Regions from separate parts of the Anoxybacillus sp. FSL W8-0382 genome, predicted to be linked through region 4. Evidence: riboswitches for the same ligand, from Rfam matches in the RefSeq annotation. Region 4 holds a riboswitch; each other region holds the start of a gene.

Region 1 (4,808 bases), 240 kb from region 4:
CTACTTCCATTTCTAATACATCTTGCCCATCTAATGTAATGCTTCCTTTTGTTACTTCATATTTTGGATGCCCCATAATGGCAGCGGATAACGTCGATTTCCCTGTTCCGTTCGGCCCCATGATCGCATGGAACTCGCCACCTTTAATTTCAAGGTTAACCCCTTTTAAAATTTCTTTTCCATCAATTGCAACGTGAAGATCTTTAATCGTTAATGTTGCCATAAAAAAATACCTCCAGTTTCGCTTATGTTCATGAAACGTAATTCTCACTTTATTCTCATTACAATTTTATAACAGATGAAAAGTATTAGCAACCTTATTGCAAGCATTTTGATACTTTTCTGTTTCTAAAGTTGGTTTAATTTATCACGTATGTAAAAAAGGATAGGAGAGCCCTATCCTTTTAATGCACGTGAGTAAACGCGTTAAACGCTCGTCCAACATGAGGCATGTGTTGCGTAAACCTTGTTCTATCGACATATGTACTCCTCCTTCCTTTTTATCATGCGTCGTTTTCGAGAAAATATAAAAGGACGCCCGAATGGGCATCCTTATTTCGTTGCTGGAATAACAGCACCGTTATATTTTTGTAAAATGAAGTCTTGAATTTCCTTTGATTGCAACACTTCAACAAGCGTTTGAATTTCTTTACGTTTTTCGTCACCTTTACGAACCGCGATAATGTTCACGTATGGGTTGTTTTCTGGCGATTCAACCGCAATCGGATCTTTTGCTGGATCTAATCCGGCATCTAACGCATAGTTTGCGTTAATTAATACCGCATCTCCTTCATCATTTTTATACACTTGCGGAAGCAATCCTGCTTCGATATCTGCTTCAAATACTAAATTTTTCGGATTTTCAACAATGTCATCAATTGTTGCTTTCGTCTTATCGACACCATCTTTTAATTTAATTAGTCCTTTTTCTTCAAGCATCGATAAAATACGACCGTGATCAGCAACAGAGTTACTCATAATGATTTTTGCACCGTTTGGTAGCTCTTCAAGGCTTTTATATTTTTTAGAGTATACACCGATTGGTTCAATATGAATACCGCCAGCATTTACAAAGTCATAGCCATGTTCTTTCATTTGTGCTTCTAAATAAGGAATGTGTTGGAAATAGTTTGCATCTAACTCTTTATCTGCTAATGCTTTGTTTGGTAATACGAAATCTTGGAATGTAACAATTTCTAATTCAATACCCTTTTCTTTTAAAATCGGTTTTGCTTTTTCTAAAATTTCGGCATGTGGCACGTTTGATGCACCAACGACAAGCTTATTCGTCTTTTCTTCGGCACTTTCGCTTTTTCCGCAAGCAGCGAGCGCTAATACAACAACTGCAGCAACAAGTAAAGAGAACCATTTTTTCATTTGTTTTTTCCCCCTTTTATCGTTTATCTATTTTAGAAGTGACAAGGTCACCAATAAACTGAATGATAAAGACGATGATTAAAATGAGCACTGTTGCAACGAACGTGACGTCGTTATTGTTACGTTGAAACCCTTCTAAATACGCTAAGTTTCCAAGCCCTCCAGCACCGACAACTCCTGCCATCGCTGTATAACCAACGAGCGCGATCGCTGTAACTGTAATACCAGATACAAGTGCTGGCAACGCTTCAGGGAGAAGCACTTTCCAAATAATTGTTGCTGTCGTCGCCCCCATCGCTTTTGCCGCTTCAATAACACCTTTATCAATTTCACGAAGCGCAATTTCGACCATGCGTGCATAAAACGGCGCGGCACCAATAATTAGTGCAGGCAACGCGGCATTTGCCCCAAGAATCTTACCGACAACAAGCTTTGTAAACGGGATGAGCAAAATAATTAAAATAATAAACGGGATGGAACGAAAAATGTTGACGAACGATGCGATCACACCGTTAATAAAACGATTTTCCCATATGTTTCCCTTAGACGTTAAAAACAGCAACAATCCGAGTAAAATACCGAGCACAAACGTTGCGACAACGGAGACGGCGGTCATATACAACGTTTCCGTCGTGGCCGCCCATATTTTATCCCAAACGACGTTCGGAAATAGTTCATTGAACATTCGCCAACACCTCCACTTCAACTTCTTGCTGGCGAATGAAATCGAGCGCTCGCTCAATCTCGTCATTCGCACCGTCTAAATGAACGAACAACACCCCGTATGAACCGTGATGCGTTTGCGAAATTTTCCCTTGCAAAATGTTCACGTTCAAATCAAATTGTCGAATGATGTGCGTGATGAGTGGTTGCTCAGCTTCTTCGCCAACAAATGTAAGCTGTACAACTTTTCCATTTGGATATCGCTCAAGAAGATGCAACATCGCCTCTTTCGTTTCTTCCGGCTCTGTGACTTGCTGAACAAATCGTTTCGTAATCGGCTGCTCTGGCTTGCGGAACACGTGAAGCACTTCGCCCATCTCGACAATTTTTCCGTTTTCCATGACCGCTACACGATCACAAATTTTACGAATAACATGCATTTCGTGTGTAATTAATACGATCGTTAAACCAAGACGTTTATTAATGTCAACAAGCAAGTCTAAAATTGAGTCGGTCGTTTGCGGATCAAGCGCCGATGTTGCTTCATCGCACAACAACACTTTCGGATTGTTCGCTAATGCGCGTGCAATACCAACGCGTTGCTTTTGTCCGCCGCTCAGTTGTGACGGATACGCATTTTCTCTCCCTTGCAAACCGACGAGCTGAATGAGTTCATCGACGCGCTTCATCCGTTCTTCTTTCGGCACGCCAGCAATTTCTAACGGAAAAGCAATATTTTCGCGCACTGTTCGCGACCAAAGTAAATTAAAATGTTGAAAAATCATACCGATTTGTTGGCGCGCTTGGCGTAACTGCTTCCCGCTAATTTTCCCCATATCTTTCCCATCAACAATGACTTCACCGCTCGTCGGCTTTTCTAATCCGTTCAATAACCGAATGAGCGAGCTTTTCCCTGCGCCGCTATAGCCGATAATACCAAAAATTTCTCCTTGTTCGATATGCAAATTCACATGATCGACTGCCGTTACATTCCCACTTGCTGCTTTATACACTTTTGTTACATTCGATAATGTGATCACGTTGCTGTCACCTTCCTTCCATGAAAAAAACCTTTCTGCTCAAGAGAACAGAAAGGCGCGAATCGTCCATTCTGTCTCTTATCTCTCAAAGCAAACGCTTTGTGTGAATTGGCACCATTTCAGCAGCGCTGACGGTTGCCGGGTTTCATCGGGCACATCCCTCCACCTCTCTTGATAAGAGCGCTTTTAAACGCTTTATTCAGTTAACGTTTTAATGTATTCAAGAATGATGTTGAACTACGAATGTGAGTATATCATCGAAAAAAGGACGATGTCAATAAAAATTTTTTGACTTTAATATGAGAAATCATTATATTGCTAATGTCGGGCGATCGAGCAACAACCGCTCACACGAAAGCGTAAAGGGCTGATCCAAAACGCTAATACGTTTTAGATCAGCCACTTCAGTCCAAAAAATGAAGTTAAACTTATCAATTGTAGCTATATACATAAGTTGCAATAAAGAATTTCCGATTTCTCGTTTCTATTTTGCTCCCATACAATTCGACTATGCTATAACATTGCGAGTGATCGGCTGGATGTAAAACAAAATTTCAATTTATATTTAATTACTGTAGTTGAGTACCTGAATCCGTGATAAGATGACATCAACTTTGATTTTGTTGCTGGATTTATGGATGCGTGATCCATCCCTCCCTTTTTATGTTTAAAACAGATGTCATCTTCACTCTCGAAAATGAAACAACTATCTTTTTTGGGTATGTAAACCAAATGAAAAACAAAAAAAGGACAGAGGGATAAGATGAGTACAGAATCACGAACAATCGTTCGTTATCCTCCTTCTCTCCATTTGATGTACAGGTTCAGAAGGGGCTCGCTATAGCCACTCCTTCGTGTCAGTTTCATCCATAGCTGCCGTGATCGGCGAACGAGTCGTCCCGCCATCGTGATCACCGTCTGAATGATCGTCTTGATGCGACGGCGTTTCACTTTATGATGCAATGGATGTCTCGGATCGCTTAATAGATCTTGTCCAATCAGGCGAAGAAGGTTGTACACGAATGCTCCCATGACCAACACGAGCGCATTCGTTTTCATCTTCCCAGATGGAAGTCGCTCTAAATCTAAGTCGCTCTTGAGTTCGCTATGAAACTGTTCGCATGTCGCATGATCATGATACAACGCGAGCACATCGCTCATTCGAACATGCTCGTTTCCTTTGAGCCGCACCCAATAGCTTTCCACTTCATAATCAGGAACGAGCATCAGCTGTCCATTGCGTTCCATCGTTCGTTCCGTCACTTGGGTGACTTGAACGTACGTATACGTGTTTCCATCGATCGCTACCGTCTGTGGAAGGCATAGCTCATACGTTTGTACTCCTTCGGTTTGTCCATCGTCGACGCGTTTGCCCTTTTGCGAAGCGATCTGAAACCAAAGCGCTTTCGATTCTCGGCGTAAGTTTCGCTTGATGACAAAGTCCACGTCTTCCTTTAGGCATACGTGCACATTCGCTTCCGCGTCGTTTCCTGCATCCATGCGAACAAGCAGACGAGACGCAGTAAGTGGACGAGCTCGACGGATGGCGGTCGTTAAAAACGAAGGCATGTTGTCTTGCACATGTTGTTTTCCGGGACGCAACTCGGCATGAACGATATACCCTTCCTTCCCTGCATACGCAAACAATGGTGTAAAACCGTCAAATCCTTTATACGTTCGACTCACTCCTTCTTTTTTCGTATCGGAGTTGTCAAATGGGGAGCCATC
Region 2 (4,808 bases), 160 kb from region 4:
GAATGTTTTGAATAGTGAAAACGTTTCGTGAATTCGCTTGATTTGAATCATACATCGCTTCTCGCTTGTTTGTCAATCTTTTTTTTCAAAAATTTTATACACGTCTGGACGACGATCGGCAAAAATCGGGATGCGGGCGCGTACGCGTTGTACTTCGCTTATGTCGATCGTTGCCTTGATGACTGTTTCTTGTTCGCTTCCTTCTGCAAGAATATTTCCCCACGGATCGATAATCATCGAATGCCCAGCAAACGTGTTGTTCGGGTCTTTTCCTGCGCGGTTGCACGCGACGACGTAACATTGATTTTCGATCGCTCGCGCCATTAATAACGTGCGCCAATGATGAAGGCGCGAAAGGGGCCATTCCGCAACGACAAATAACACTTCCGCACCGTTTAGCGTATGCGCGCGAATCCATTCTGGAAAGCGAATGTCATAACAAATGACGCCTGCGCCCGTCACACCGTCAAGCGAAAATATACCCGTCGTTTCCCCAGCTTGCAAATGTTTATGTTCATCCATCAATTTGAACAAATGAAGTTTACTATATTCACAAACGACATCGCCGTTTCGATGGACGATATACATCGTATTCGTTATGTTGTCCGCCACTTTTTTCGCGACCGATCCACCGACGATATGCACACGATACGTGCGGGCAAGTTCGGAAAGAAACGCCTTCGTTTGTTCGCCGTTTTCATCGGCAATATGAGTAAGCCTCGTTAAATCGTAACCTGTCGTCCATAGTTCAGGTAAAACGACGACATCGGCTTCTTTCGCGATTTGTTCCATGTAGCGCACGACTGTTTGTTTATTTTTTTCCGGTGCTCCAAACGCAATGTCCATTTGCACGCAAGCGATATTCATCTCATTCACCTCAAAAAAATTTTCTTTACATTTTGATTTTTACGATATATGATTCTTGACTAGAATTTCAACCTTTTTGTGAAGTAGGTGTGAAAAATGAAAACATTTCCGCAATCGAACTTGTTACAGCAACTTCCGAAGCAATTTTTTGCTTCGCTCGTGCAAAAAGTGAACGCAGTCATTGCCAAAGGGCATGATGTCATTAATCTCGGACAAGGAAATCCAGATCAGCCGACACCAGCGCACATTGTAAGCGCGATGCAACAGGCGGTAGCAAAGCCTAAGTATCATAAATATTCACCATTTCGCGGCTATTCGTTTTTGAAAGAAGCAGTGGCGACGTTTTATAAACGCGAGTATGGCGTGACGATTGATCCTGAAAAAGAAGTCGCTATTTTGTTTGGCGGAAAAGCAGGGCTTGTTGAAATGCCGCTTTGCTTATTAAATTCGGGCGATGTTGTGCTCGTTCCTGATCCCGGTTATCCAGACTATTGGTCGGGGGTCGTGCTTGCGCGGGCGCGCATGGAAATGATGCCGCTACGGGCGGAAAACGGCTTTTTACCTAATTACGAGGAGCTAAACAAAGATGTCGTTCGCAAGGCGAAACTGATGTTTTTAAACTATCCGAACAATCCGACCGGCGCAACCGCAACGAAATCGTTTTTTCAAGACACGGTTTCGTTTGCTGAAAAACATCGTATCGGTGTTGTACACGATTTCGCATACGGAGCGATCGGCTTTGACGGGAAAAAGCCAGTAAGCTTTTTACAAGTCGAAGGGGCCAAAGACGTCGGCATTGAAATTTATACGTTCTCAAAAACGTACAATATGGCAGGATGGCGCATCGGTTTTGCGGTCGGTAACGAAAGCATGATCGAAGCGATCAACGTATTACAAGACCATTTATACGTCAGCATGTTCGGGGCGATTCAAGAAGCGGCAGCAGTCGCACTACTTGATTCGCAACAATGCGTCGCCGAGCTTGTCGCGACGTATGAAGCAAGAAGAAACACGTTCGTTCATGCATTGCGTGACATCGGCTGGGATGTGCAAGCGCCAGCAGGTTCGTTTTTCGCTTGGCTTCCGGTGCCAAACGGCTATACGTCGGAAACGTTTGCTGACCTTTTGCTTCAAAAAGCGCACGTGGCGGTCGCTCCGGGCATTGGGTTTGGCGAACATGGGGAAGGCTATGTGCGCACAGGGCTGCTCACAAGCGAAGCAAGACTTCAAGAAGCAGCGGAACGCATCGGGCGGTTGCAACTTTTTTAAAAAAATGATTGACAAACGCCACATGTGCTGTCATAATTCGAATTAAATTTGTGAAAAACGAACTGTTTGAAAAATTTTATACATTGCGAATTCTTATCAAGAGTAGGCGGAGGGACGAGCCCGATGAAGCCCGGCAACCGACTTAACAAGTGTTAAGCACGGTGCTAATTCTCGCAGCAGTGCGCTGAGAGATAAGAAGAGACGAACGATTGAGCCTCTTCTTATGAAGAGGTTTTTTATTTGTAAAGGAGTGGGAAGATGATTACCGCAACATATTTGATCCATGACGACAAAGACTTAGTGAAAAAAGCGGAAGGGATTGCGCTTGGATTGACTGTCGGGTCGTGGACCGATTTGCCGCAGCTTGAACAAGAGCAGTTGAAAAAACATAAAGGCGTTGTTCAGTCCATTGAACAGCTCGAAGAAGATGAGCGGGTCAATACGTTTTTTGGCAAAAGACTAAAACGTGCGCTCGTGCGCATTTCGTATCCGAGCGTCAATTTTAGCGCCGATTTTCCAGCGATTTTGACGACGACGTTTGGAAAATTGTCGCTTGACGGAACGATTAAACTTGTTGACTTAACGTTTTCGGACGAACTGAAGCGTGCTTTTCCCGGCCCGCGCTTTGGCATTGACGGCATACGCGAAAAGCTTAGCGTTTTTGACCGTCCGCTTGTGATGAGCATTTTTAAAGCGGTCATTGGGCGTGATTTACAATACGTCACCGAACAATTAAAACTGCAAGCGCTCGGTGGGGTCGATCTCGTCAAAGACGATGAAATTTTATTTGACAATGACTTAACGTCGTTTGAAAAGCGCATTGTCGCAGGAAAACAAGCGCTACAAGACGTGTACGAACAAACAGGGCATCGGACGTTATATGCGGTCAATTTAACAGGTAAAACGTTTGAACTAAAAGACAAAGCGAAGCGTGCGGCGGAGCTAGGGGCGGACGTGTTGTTGTTTAACGTGTTTACATACGGACTTGACGTGTTGCAAGCGCTTCGTGAAGATGATGACATTCGTTTGCCGATTATGGCGCATCCGTCGTTTAGCGGAGCGATCGCTTCGTCGCACGTGTATGGCGTCAGTTATGCGCTTTTACTTGGGAAATTGTTGCGCATGGCAGGGGCAGATTTTTCGCTCTTTCCATCGCCGTACGGAAGCGTTGCGCTTGAAAAGCAACAGGCGCTCGCCATTTCTGAGGAGTTGACGAAAGAAGATTTGTTTTTACGCGCATTCCCTGTTCCATCTGCCGGCATTCATCCAGGGCTTGTGCCGCTTCTTATGCGCGACTTTGGCATCGATTGTGTCATTAACGCGGGCGGTGGAGTGCACGGACATCCGCAAGGCGCTGTCGGTGGCGGGCAAGCGTTTCGCGCCGCGGTGGAAGCGGTGCTTTCTGGGCGTTCGCTTCATGAGGCTGCGACGGAAAACGAAGCGTTAAAACAAGCGCTTGACTTATGGGGGAGCGCATGATGAAGCCGGTCATTTTTTGCGATTTTGATGGGACGATTACGTTAAACGATAATATTATTGCTTTAATGAAACAGTTTGCTCCGCCGGAGTGGGAAGCGATCAAAGACGATATATTGGCGCAGGCATGTACGGTGCAGGAAGGAGTCGGGCGCATGTTTTCGTTGTTGCCGACGACGCTGAAAGAAGACATCGTGCAATTTCTGATTGACACCGCCCGCATTCGCGACGGATTTTCCGACTTTGTCGCGTTTACGAACGAACGGCAAATCCCGCTTTATATCGTGAGCGGCGGCATCGACTTTTTCGTTTATCCGCTGCTTGACGGACTGATTGAAAAAGAGCGCATTTTTTGTAATAGCGCCGATTTTAGCGGGGAAACGATCCACATTACGTGGCCGTATGCGTGCGATGAACATTGCGAAAATGAATGCGGGTGCTGCAAGCCGTCGCTTCTTCGTAAACTCGCGCCAAAAGGGGCAAAAACGATTGTGATTGGCGATTCCATTACCGATTTAGCGGCGGCGAAACTAGCCGATCACGTCATCGCGCGCGACTTTTTACTTGAAAAATGCCGTGAGCTAAACTTACCGCATACGCCGTTTACGACGTTTTATGACGTCATTCATGTGTTGAAAGAGAGCGAGGTGATTGTATGAAAGAGAAATGGGAAGAGCTAGCGGAAGTCAAACGAGAGCTAGCGGCGCGCGACTGGTTTATGGCGACAAGCGGCAATTTGTCGCTGAAAGTGAGCGATGAGCCGCTTACCTTTCTTGTCACCGCAAGCGGAAAAGATAAACGAAAAGAGACGGCGGAAGATTTTTTACTTGTCGATGCTGACGGACAGCCAGCGGAGGCGACGCACTTGAAACCGTCCGCAGAAACGTTATTACATGTCGAAATTTACAACAAAACGAACGCCGGTTGCGTTTTGCACGTGCATACGGTCGACAACAATATCGTTTCAGAACTGTACGGTGACGAAGGGGAAGTCGTCTTTTCGAATCAAGAAATAATTAAAGCGTTCGGATTATGGGAGGAAGATGCGCAATTTCGCATTCCGATTATTCCGAATTTCGCCCATATTCCGACGTTAGCAAAAGCGTTCGCCGACCATGTCCATGGAGATGCTGGTGCGGTGCTTATTCGCAACCACGGCATTACCGTTTGGGGAAAAGATGTGTTAGAGGCGAAAA
Region 3 (4,808 bases), 1.7 Mb from region 4:
AATATATTAAACAACTACGGCCGGATCGTTATTATGAAATGCCGATGACAAAAGCGTTAATTGCGCTATGGAAAACACCACGGCTTTATCACGAACAAACAGAACTAATCGAGCCACGTGAAGGATATGTATACGGCACGCTTGGATATGGATTAAATATAGATGACCTTTCGCATAAAGTGAAAGAAAATGTTATAGGAAAAATGGTAAAAGAAAAATAAAGCGTCGCATCTCGGCGCTTTTTGTTTTTATAAAGAAAACAAGACGTGGACAATTCGCCACGTCTTATTATTTTCTTGCATGTTTTATTATAGGGGAGATGTGTCATTGAAAGCTATTTCATTTTTTCTTTTAATTTGCTTTTAATATAATTTTTCGTCTTCTCGTCATTTTTTAGCCTCCTTTTGTTCGTTTTTATATACCACTATATGTTCCATTTCGTAAATGGTTTGTACAAACTTTGTACAAACAATAAAAAAAAGAAAAAAGCTGCCGAAACAGGCAGCTTTTGTTGTTTACGCGATTGGCCCACCGAGTTTTTCGATGCGTGGATCAATGTTTGTGAATTTTTTGAAGTTTTCCTGGAACTTCGCCGCAAGCTCTTTTGCTTTTTGTTCATACGCTTCTGGATCGGCCCATGTGCTTTTTGGTTGCAGCACTTCATCAGGCACACCGGGAACGTGAAGCGGAATATGCAGACCGAAAATCGGGTCTTGAACGGTTTCGACGTTGTTTAATTCTCCTTCTAACGCCGCTTTGACCATCGCGCGCGTATACGATAGCTTCATCCGTTCGCCAATGCCGTATCCGCCTCCCGTCCAGCCGGTGTTGATTAAAAATACTTGAACGCCGTGAGCATCGATTTTTTGTCCAAGCATGTCTGCATATCGTGTTGCTGGAAGCGGTAAAAACGGTGAGCCGAAGCATGTAGAGAACGTTGCTTCCGGCGCTGTCACTCCGCGCTCTGTGCCTGCTAATTTGCTCGTATATCCGCTTAAGAAATGATACATTGCTTGTTCTTTCGTTAATTTACTAATTGGCGGCAATACCCCGAATGCATCTGCTGTTAAAAAGACGATCGTATGCGGATGACCTGCAATGCTTGGTTGAACAATATTATCCATCGCTTCAAGCGGGTACGCCGCACGCGTATTTTCAGTTAACGTTGCATCGTCGTAATTTGGTATGCGCGTATCTGGATCCATCATGACGTTTTCTAATACGGAGCCGAAGCGAATCGCATCGAAAATTTGCGGCTCTTTTTCACGTGATAAGTTAATGCATTTGGCATAACATCCACCTTCAATATTAAAAACACCGTTGTTTGACCAACCGTGCTCGTCATCGCCAATTAGGCGACGGTTTGGATCAGCAGAAAGCGTTGTTTTTCCTGTACCAGATAAACCGAAAAAGAGCGCGACATCACCTTCTTGACCGACGTTTGCTGAACAGTGCATCGGGAAGATTCCTTGTTCTGGCAATAAAAAGTTCATGACAGAGAAAACGGATTTTTTCATTTCACCAGCATATTCTGTTCCACCAATAAGCACGGTACGACGTTCAAATGAGATAATAATAAACGTTTCTGAACGCGTGCCGTCAACAGATGGATTTGCCTTAAATGTTGGTGCAGAAATGACTGTAAATTGTGGTTCATGTGTTTGTAATTCTTCCGCTGTTGGACGAATGAACAATTGATGGGCAAATAAGTTATGCCAAGCAAATTCATTGATAACTTGAATCGGTAAGCGATAAGCAGGATCGGCGCCTGCAAAGCCATTAAATACAAATAGTTCTTCTTTTGTCATTAAATAATCGGTCACTTTGTTGTAAAGTTTATCAAATACTTCTTCAGAAATTGGTTGGTTGACAGTTCCCCAATCAATTTTATGTTTAACAGATGGTTCTTCTACAATATATTTATCTTTTGGAGAACGGCCTGTATATTTTCCGGTTGTTGCACAAATCGCTCCTGATGAAGTTAGGATGCCTTCTTTCCGAGTTAGTACTTTTTCTACTAGTCGTGGTACAGATAAGTTATGAAAAACCCCATCCCTTTGTAAGAGCGTTGATAATTTGTTTGTCAGTTCAATGGAATTCATTGGACAAAACCTACCTTTGTTTGATTTATCTTTATGTAAAAAGTATAACACATTTTGATAAATAGTCCATACTAATTCATGTATTTTTCTTGAATTTATTTTAGACATCATAAAGGGAGAAAAAACGTTGACTCGCTTATGATAGATGTGATATGATGCTGAGATGAACGGATACTCTTATCCCGAGTTGGTGGAGGGGGACAGGCCCGATGAAACCCAGCAACCGTCACATACGTGAAAAGGTGCTAACCTGTGGCAAGGGGACGCCCTTGAACGATAAGAGTGAAAGGCGCAGACAAATGCAAGAACCTTTCCTCTGAGGGAAAGGTTTTTTTCACGATAGACCATAATAAGAGGGATGAGTACCGTATCATTTGTCATTATACTGAGGAGGAATGTTTGAATGCCTAAACGTCGTCTGTTTACATCTGAATCTGTAACGGAAGGGCATCCGGATAAAATTTGTGACCAAATTTCCGATGCGATTTTAGATGCGATTTTAGCGAATGATCCAAATGCGCGTGTTGCATGCGAAACGAGTGTAACAACAGGACTTGTTTTAGTGAGCGGAGAAATTACAACGTCTACATATGTAGATATTCCAAAAATTGTTCGTGAAACGATTCGCGAGATTGGCTATACACGTGCAAAATACGGTTTTGATGCCGATACGTGCGCCGTATTAACGTCAATTGATGAACAATCACCAGACATCGCGATGGGTGTTGACAAAGCGTTAGAAGCTCGTGAAGGGCAAATGACAGATGAAGAAATCGAAGCGATCGGTGCAGGAGACCAAGGATTAATGTTTGGTTTCGCGTGCAACGAAACGAAAGAGCTTATGCCGCTTCCAATTTCACTTGCCCATAAACTTGCGCGCCGTTTAGCAGAAGTGCGTAAAGAAGACATTTTACCATACTTACGCCCGGACGGAAAAACGCAAGTGACAGTGGAGTATGATGAAAACGGCAAACCTGTACGCATTGATACGATCGTTGTTTCCACACAACATCATCCAGAAATTACGCAAGATCAAATTGTGCGCAATATTAAAGAACATGTCATTCAACCTGTCGTTCCAGCGGAGTTGATCGATGAAAACACAAAATATTTCATTAACCCAACAGGTCGTTTCGTCATCGGTGGTCCACAAGGTGACGCAGGGTTAACAGGACGCAAAATTATCGTTGACACTTACGGTGGTTATGCTCGTCACGGCGGTGGGGCTTTCTCAGGAAAAGACCCAACGAAAGTAGATCGCTCGGCAGCATATGCGGCTCGTTACGTAGCGAAAAACATTGTCGCAGCAGGTCTTGCGGATAAATGTGAAGTGCAATTAGCATATGCGATCGGTGTGGCGCAACCTGTATCGATCTCAATCGACACGTTCGGCACAGGCAAAGTATCTGAGGATGTATTAATTGAAGTGGTGCGCAACAACTTCGACCTTCGCCCAGCAGGCATTATTAAAATGCTCGATCTCCGTCGCCCGATTTATAAACAAACAGCAGCTTATGGTCACTTCGGCCGTACGGACATTGATCTTCCTTGGGAGCGTACAGATAAAGCGGAAGCGTTAAAACAACAAGCGTTACAGTTAGCGAAGTAAGGAAAAGAGGAGAGTTACAAGATGTAGCTCTCCTTTCCTATTTTTTAAGTAAGAACAGAAAGTCAACTACCCCCACTTAGCTAACGCTTGAAGTGAGGGCTTGCAACTCCCCAGAAGTGCAAACGGACTCTGTCCTCCTTCCTTGACTTGGGGTTGCATCAGGGGCAGGTTGACGACTACCCAACGACGCAGGTCATGCCTGCATCGTTACCGATTCTCTCGGCATGTCTGTTGGCAGTACTTGGCTTCCACACACAACAGACGAACCCACGCTCGATGTTTTACGGTTACAACGTTTCCTGTAACCAACTCCATACATCGAGTAGCAGTTACTGGAGTGCCTTTATTAAACGGTTTTCTCCACGCCTCTATTATATCATACACAAAAGAAAGGGGGAACGCGCATTCCTCTCCCACTTACTCCCTTTGTTCGTTGAAGTGGGAGTCTCCTGCGCGAAATAGGATGAAGCCCTAAGTAAATGCGCGACACGGCAACGCTAACAGCAATAGGTAAAAGACAAACAGCAAGCGCTGGAGCGTATAGTAAAAACGGAACGATGACAGAAAATATTGCAGTCGTATGTCCTGATGGAAATGAATGGTCAGTTAATGGGTTTTTTGTTACTTTCGTTTTATGCAGTGAAATATACGGTCGTTTGCGAGGATATATTTTTTTCATCATTGTGACAGGAATATGGCTAAGTGCTAAGGCGATCGCACTTGCGATAGCAGTATCGCGCCATTCATCCCGCAATAGCCAAATGGCTAGCATAACCGATGTAATTGAAAATGTAGCCCCTCCAACGTGTGTAATTGAACGAAAATAGGTGTTTAGCCATTTTTGATCAAAATAACGATTAATGCTGTAAAATAACTTGCACTCCCAATCGTACCATTTTCGTAACATAAGCAAATCCCCCTGATTTTATGATAAAATACATATGTGAAGTCAATAATAAAACAATGTAAAAATACCACGCTTATTTGTCGCGTGGTTTGTTTACTTGAAGTGATTTATAATATTGTCCTTTTTCGACATATTCGCGACGAATGCGTGCCATTTCACGCTCATCTTCTTCAGTTAATTCACGAATCAC
Region 4 (4,808 bases):
GCGCCGCTCCAGCAAACCCACTCGTATATACGTTCGCTGGAATTAAAAATAAATTCATGCCGATGGCGTTTAATAATCCGCCAATGACGACGACAAACAGTTTTTTTACGTCCACAGAACATCCTCCTACAAAGCGATAAAAATTGTTTTTTTTCATAATAATCGCTACACTTAAAATAAGTACATACATAGGGGTGATTGAAATGAATATTAAAATTATAGCGGATAGCGGGTGCGATTTGCCACTTTCTTTTATACAAGAAAAACAAATTGCTTTTTTACCGTTAGCTGTTCATATAAACGACAAAGACTACGATGATCAACTGACGATCCAGCCAAAGCAAGTATACGATGCCATGCGCGCAGGCGACGTACCGAAAACATCGCAAGCAAAACCAGCGCAAATGGAAGAGCTATTTACGACGCTCGCCAAAGAAAACATTCCTGCCATTTATATCGCCTTTTCCTCTGCTTTATCCGGTACATATCAAACAGCGGTCATGATAAAAAACGATGTGCTTGAACGATACCCTGATGCAAAGCTAACGGTTATCGACTCGAAATGCGCATCGCTCGGTCTTGGGCTTGTCGTAAAAAAAGCCGTTGAGCTTGCAGAAAGCGGTATCGCATATGAAGATGTCGTGACGACCATTGAAACGTATTGTCGCCATATGGAACATATTTTTACCGTTGATGACCTACAATATTTAGCGCGCGGCGGTCGCGTCAGCAAAACAGCAGCATTTGTCGGCGGGGTATTAAACATTAAACCACTTCTTCACGTCGAGGACGGGAAATTAATCCCGATTGAAAAAGTGCGTGGACGGAAAAAAGTGTTGAAACGAATGGTCGAGATCATGCGAGAGCGCGGAGCAGACGTGCAAAACCAGCTCATCGGCATTAGCCATGGCGATGACGAACAAACGGCGCTCGAACTAAAAGCGATGATTGAAGAAACGTTCGGCTGCAAACAATTTTTCATTTCTGAAGTCGGCGGCGTCATCGGAGCACATGCCGGACCGGGAACGATCGCCCTCTTTTTCTTGAATAAACAGCTTGGGCATTGATTACACTACCCTTTAAAGGGGTGACGAAGCGATGACAAGCGACAACGACAAAAAAGCAAAAGACAATAACGCGAAACGACACGAAAAAAATATGGAGCGCGAAAAAAATCGCCAAGCTGGCAAGCGCGCCTACTCAAAAGAAACGAACCATTTGTAAACAAAAAAGATGCTCGCGCGGAGCATCTTTTTTACTTCGTTTGAATAGAAAGCATAATAAAGATTTTGTAAAGTTGTTCATATGTCAACAACCGACTATAATGGAAGCACAATATTTGTTTGAGGTGATCCATATGTCAAAAGAAAGTTCATTTGATATCGTGTCAAAAGTCGATTTGTCGGAAGTCACAAACGCCGTCAACATCGCGTTAAAAGAAATTCAAAATCGCTATGACTTTAAAGGGAGCAAAAGCGACATTTCGCTTGAAAAAGACGAGCTTATTCTTATTTCCGACGACGAGTTCAAACTAGAACAACTGAAAGATGTGCTCATCGGCAAACTTATTAAACGTGGCGTCCCTACAAAAAACATTCAATACGGAAAAGTGGAAGCTGCGTCTGGCGGAACGGTGCGCCAGCGTGCGAAACTCGTTCAAGGCATCGACAAAGACAACGCGAAAAAAATTAACACAATCATTAAAAATACAGGTTTAAAAGTGAAAAGTCAAATTCAAGAAGACCAAATTCGCGTCAGCGGCAAAAGTAAAGACGATTTGCAAAAAGTCATCGCCGCGATTCGCGAAGCAGATTTACCGATCGACGTCCAATTCGTCAACTACCGTTAAGAAGGCTATGCGCCTTCTTTTTTCTTTTCTCAAATAAAATAGTTGAATATTTCTAAAAAATCAGTTACATTTATGAGTAACTTCATACACATCATCTTATCGAGAGAAGGGGAGGGACTGGCCCGATGAACCTTCAGCAACCTGACGATCGTCAAGGTGCTAAGTCCAGACAAGCGATTCGCTTGGAAGATAAGAAGGAGCGTGCAACGTCTTCTTCTTATGGAGGAGACTTTTTTATTTGAAAAAGAAACGGAGGAATGGACGTGGGATTGCTAGATGATTTAAAAGAACGCATCGTCATCGCCGATGGAGCGATGGGGACGTTATTATATGCGCACGGCATCGATCGCTGTTTTGAAGAATTAAATGTGACAAAGCCTGAAGAAATCGTTCATATTCACGAAGCGTATATCGATGCAGGAGCTGAAGTCATCCAGACGAATACGTACGGAGCGAACTATGTAAAGCTCGCCCGCTACGGATTGCAAGATGATGTCAAACAAATAAACGAAGCAGCCGTTCGGCTCGCCAAGCAAGCCGCAAAAGGACGCGCCTATGTGCTCGGCACAATTGGGGGACTCCGCAGCACAAATAAAAGCACCATTTCGCTCGAAGAAGTGAAACGAACGTTTCGCGAGCAACTGTACGTCTTGTTAAACGAAGGCGTCGATGGCCTGCTGCTTGAGACGTATTACGATTTTGAAGAACTGCAAACCGTTCTTTCCATCGCTCGCCAAGAAACGACGTTGCCGATCATCGCCCACGTCACCTTGCACGACATTGGCGTCTTACAACATGGCATGCCGCTTGCAGATGCGCTGTGTCAACTCGAACAGCTTGGCGCCGATGTCGTTGGCTTAAACTGCCATCTCGGTCCGTATCATATGTTGCGCTCGCTTGAAGAAGTGCCGATTCCGACGCGCGCCTTTTTATCGGTGTACCCAAACGCAAGCTTGCCGCAATATCGCGACGGACGGTTCGTTTATGAAACGAGCGAACAATATTTTGAAGAAACAGCGCGCGCCTTTCGCGATCAAGGAGTTCGACTCATCGGCGGATGTTGTGGAACGACGCCGAAACATATTTCCGCTATCGCTCGCGCCCTGTCCGACCGCACACCTGTATATGAAAAAAAAGTGAAACAACGGCATACAATCGTCGTGCAAGAAGCGGAACAAACATCTGCACCTTCCCTAGCTGACATCGCACGCACGCGCCGTTCGATCATCGTCGAGCTCGATCCACCAAAAAAGCTCGGCTTAACAACATTTTTAGAAGGCGCCAAAGCGTTGAAAGAAGCACATATTGATGCGCTAACGCTTGCTGACAATTCGCTAGCAACACCACGCATTAGCAACGTCGCTGTCGGAACGATCGTCAAACAACAACTGAACATGCGCCCGCTTATTCACATTACATGCCGCGACCGCAATTTAATCGGCTTACAGTCGCACTTAATGGGGCTTCATACGCTCGGCATGACCGATGTGCTCGCTTTAACCGGCGATCCATCAAAAGTCGGCGACTTTCCAGGGGCGACATCCGTCTACGATTTATCGTCATTTGACCTCATTTCGTTAATTCGTCAATTTAACGAAGGGCTTTCGTATTCTGGAAAACCGCTCGGACAAAAAACGAACTTTTCCATCGCTGCGGCCTTTAATCCGAACGTACGCCATTTAGATAAAGCGGTGAAACGACTAGAGAAAAAAATTGAATGCGGAGCGCAATATTTTTTAACGCAGCCGCTATATAGTGAAAAACAAATCGAAGACGTATACGAGGCGACAAAACATTTGGCGACGCCAATTTACATCGGCATTATGCCGCTTACAAGCGCTAGAAACGCCGACTTTTTACACCATGAAGTACCGGGCATTACATTGTCTGATGACATTCGCGCTCGCATGGCCGCTTGCGCCAATGACCCGATTCAAGCAACAAAAGAAGGATTGGCAATCGCCAAATCGCTTATCGACGCAGCATTCGATTTATTCCAAGGTATTTATTTAATTACACCGTTTTTACGTTACGATATGACAGTCGAACTCGTTCGCTACACGCACGAAAAAGAGCGGCTCAAAAAAGAAAGGACGGTTTACCATGGCTAGTTTACTCGAACAGCTTGAAAAGAAAATTTTAATTATTGACGGGGCAATGGGAACGATGATTCAAGCCGCCAACTTAACAGCGGATGACTTTGGCGGTGAAGCGTACGAGGGATGCAATGAATATTTGACGATCACCGCCCCAGAAGTCATTGCCCACATTCATGAAGCTTATTTTGAAGCGGGCGCGGACATCGTCGAAACGAATACGTTTGGCGCAACGAACATCGTATTAGATGAATACAATCTCGGACATATCGCCCTTGAGTTAAATATCGAAGCGGCAAAGCTCGCTAAGCGAATCGCGGAGCAATATTCAACGAGCGATTGGCCACGCTTTGTTGCTGGTTCGATGGGACCGACGACGAAAACGTTATCTGTTACAGGCGGAACGACGTTTTCTGAACTTGTCGCCGCATACGAACAACAAGCGCGTGGACTATTACTTGGCGGCGTCGATCTTCTTTTATTAGAAACGTGCCAAGATACGTTAAACGTCAAAGCCGCTTTTCTAGGCATAACCGAAGCGTTTAAAACGGTCGGAAAACAAGTGCCGCTTATGATTTCTGGAACGATTGAACCGATGGGAACGACGCTTGCCGGACAGACGATCGAATCGTTTTTTATTTCGATTCAACATATGAAACCATTTGCCGTCGGCTTAAACTGTGCAACCGGTCCAGAATTTATGACCGATCATTTGCGCACGCTCGCCTCCCTCGCCAATACAGCCGTCAGCTGTTATCCAAACGCCGGTCTTCCGGACGAAGAAGGACATTATCACGAAACGCCAGACATGCTCGCGAAAAAAATTCGCCAATTTGCCGAGAAAGGATGGCTAAATATCGTCG

Evidence for each region. A riboswitch is a leader RNA that binds a small molecule or an ion and turns the genes downstream of it on or off. The one in region 4 is predicted to bind S-adenosylmethionine.
Region 1: it holds a riboswitch for S-adenosylmethionine, as region 4 does, so the genes downstream of both, NSS60_RS12815 (methionine ABC transporter ATP-binding protein) here and NSS60_RS11500 (bifunctional homocysteine S-methyltransferase/methylenetetrahydrofolate reductase) in region 4, are expected to answer to the same signal.
Region 2: it holds a riboswitch for S-adenosylmethionine, as region 4 does, so the genes downstream of both, mtnW (2,3-diketo-5-methylthiopentyl-1-phosphate enolase) here and NSS60_RS11500 (bifunctional homocysteine S-methyltransferase/methylenetetrahydrofolate reductase) in region 4, are expected to answer to the same signal.
Region 3: it holds a riboswitch for S-adenosylmethionine, as region 4 does, so the genes downstream of both, metK (methionine adenosyltransferase) here and NSS60_RS11500 (bifunctional homocysteine S-methyltransferase/methylenetetrahydrofolate reductase) in region 4, are expected to answer to the same signal.

Annotation. Positions count from the first base shown of each region.
Region 1 covers NZ_JBBOPX010000001.1:2,410,038-2,414,845, forward strand. The annotation lists gene sufC (Fe-S cluster assembly ATPase SufC) at 1-223, opposite strand, end outside; gene NSS60_RS12805 (MetQ/NlpA family ABC transporter substrate-binding protein) at 553-1,377, opposite strand; gene NSS60_RS12810 (methionine ABC transporter permease) at 1,394-2,062, opposite strand; gene NSS60_RS12815 (methionine ABC transporter ATP-binding protein) at 2,052-3,080, opposite strand; SAM riboswitch class I at 3,156-3,261, opposite strand; gene NSS60_RS12820 (IS1380 family transposase) at 3,873-4,808, opposite strand, start outside.
Region 2 covers NZ_JBBOPX010000001.1:2,010,612-2,015,419, reverse strand. The annotation lists gene NSS60_RS10610 (carbon-nitrogen family hydrolase) at 73-867, opposite strand; gene NSS60_RS10605 (pyridoxal phosphate-dependent aminotransferase) at 964-2,136, shown strand; SAM riboswitch class I at 2,227-2,334, shown strand; gene mtnW (2,3-diketo-5-methylthiopentyl-1-phosphate enolase) at 2,395-3,615, shown strand; gene NSS60_RS10595 (2-hydroxy-3-keto-5-methylthiopentenyl-1-phosphate phosphatase) at 3,612-4,271, shown strand; gene NSS60_RS10590 (methylthioribulose 1-phosphate dehydratase) at 4,268-4,808, shown strand, end outside.
Region 3 covers NZ_JBBOPX010000001.1:492,294-497,101, forward strand. The annotation lists gene NSS60_RS02695 (fatty acid desaturase family protein) at 1-221, shown strand, start outside; gene pckA (phosphoenolpyruvate carboxykinase (ATP)) at 516-2,102, opposite strand; SAM riboswitch class I at 2,277-2,385, shown strand; gene metK (methionine adenosyltransferase) at 2,506-3,711, shown strand; gene NSS60_RS02710 (phosphatase PAP2 family protein) at 4,088-4,618, opposite strand; gene NSS60_RS02715 (gamma carbonic anhydrase) at 4,692-4,808, opposite strand, start outside.
Region 4 covers NZ_JBBOPX010000001.1:2,174,432-2,179,239, forward strand. The annotation lists gene NSS60_RS11480 (YitT family protein) at 1-115, opposite strand, end outside; gene NSS60_RS11485 (DegV family protein) at 204-1,067, shown strand; gene NSS60_RS11490 (DUF3941 domain-containing protein) at 1,099-1,224, shown strand; gene NSS60_RS11495 (YajQ family cyclic di-GMP-binding protein) at 1,358-1,849, shown strand; SAM riboswitch class I at 1,943-2,045, shown strand; gene NSS60_RS11500 (bifunctional homocysteine S-methyltransferase/methylenetetrahydrofolate reductase) at 2,113-3,960, shown strand; gene metH (methionine synthase) at 3,953-4,808, shown strand, end outside.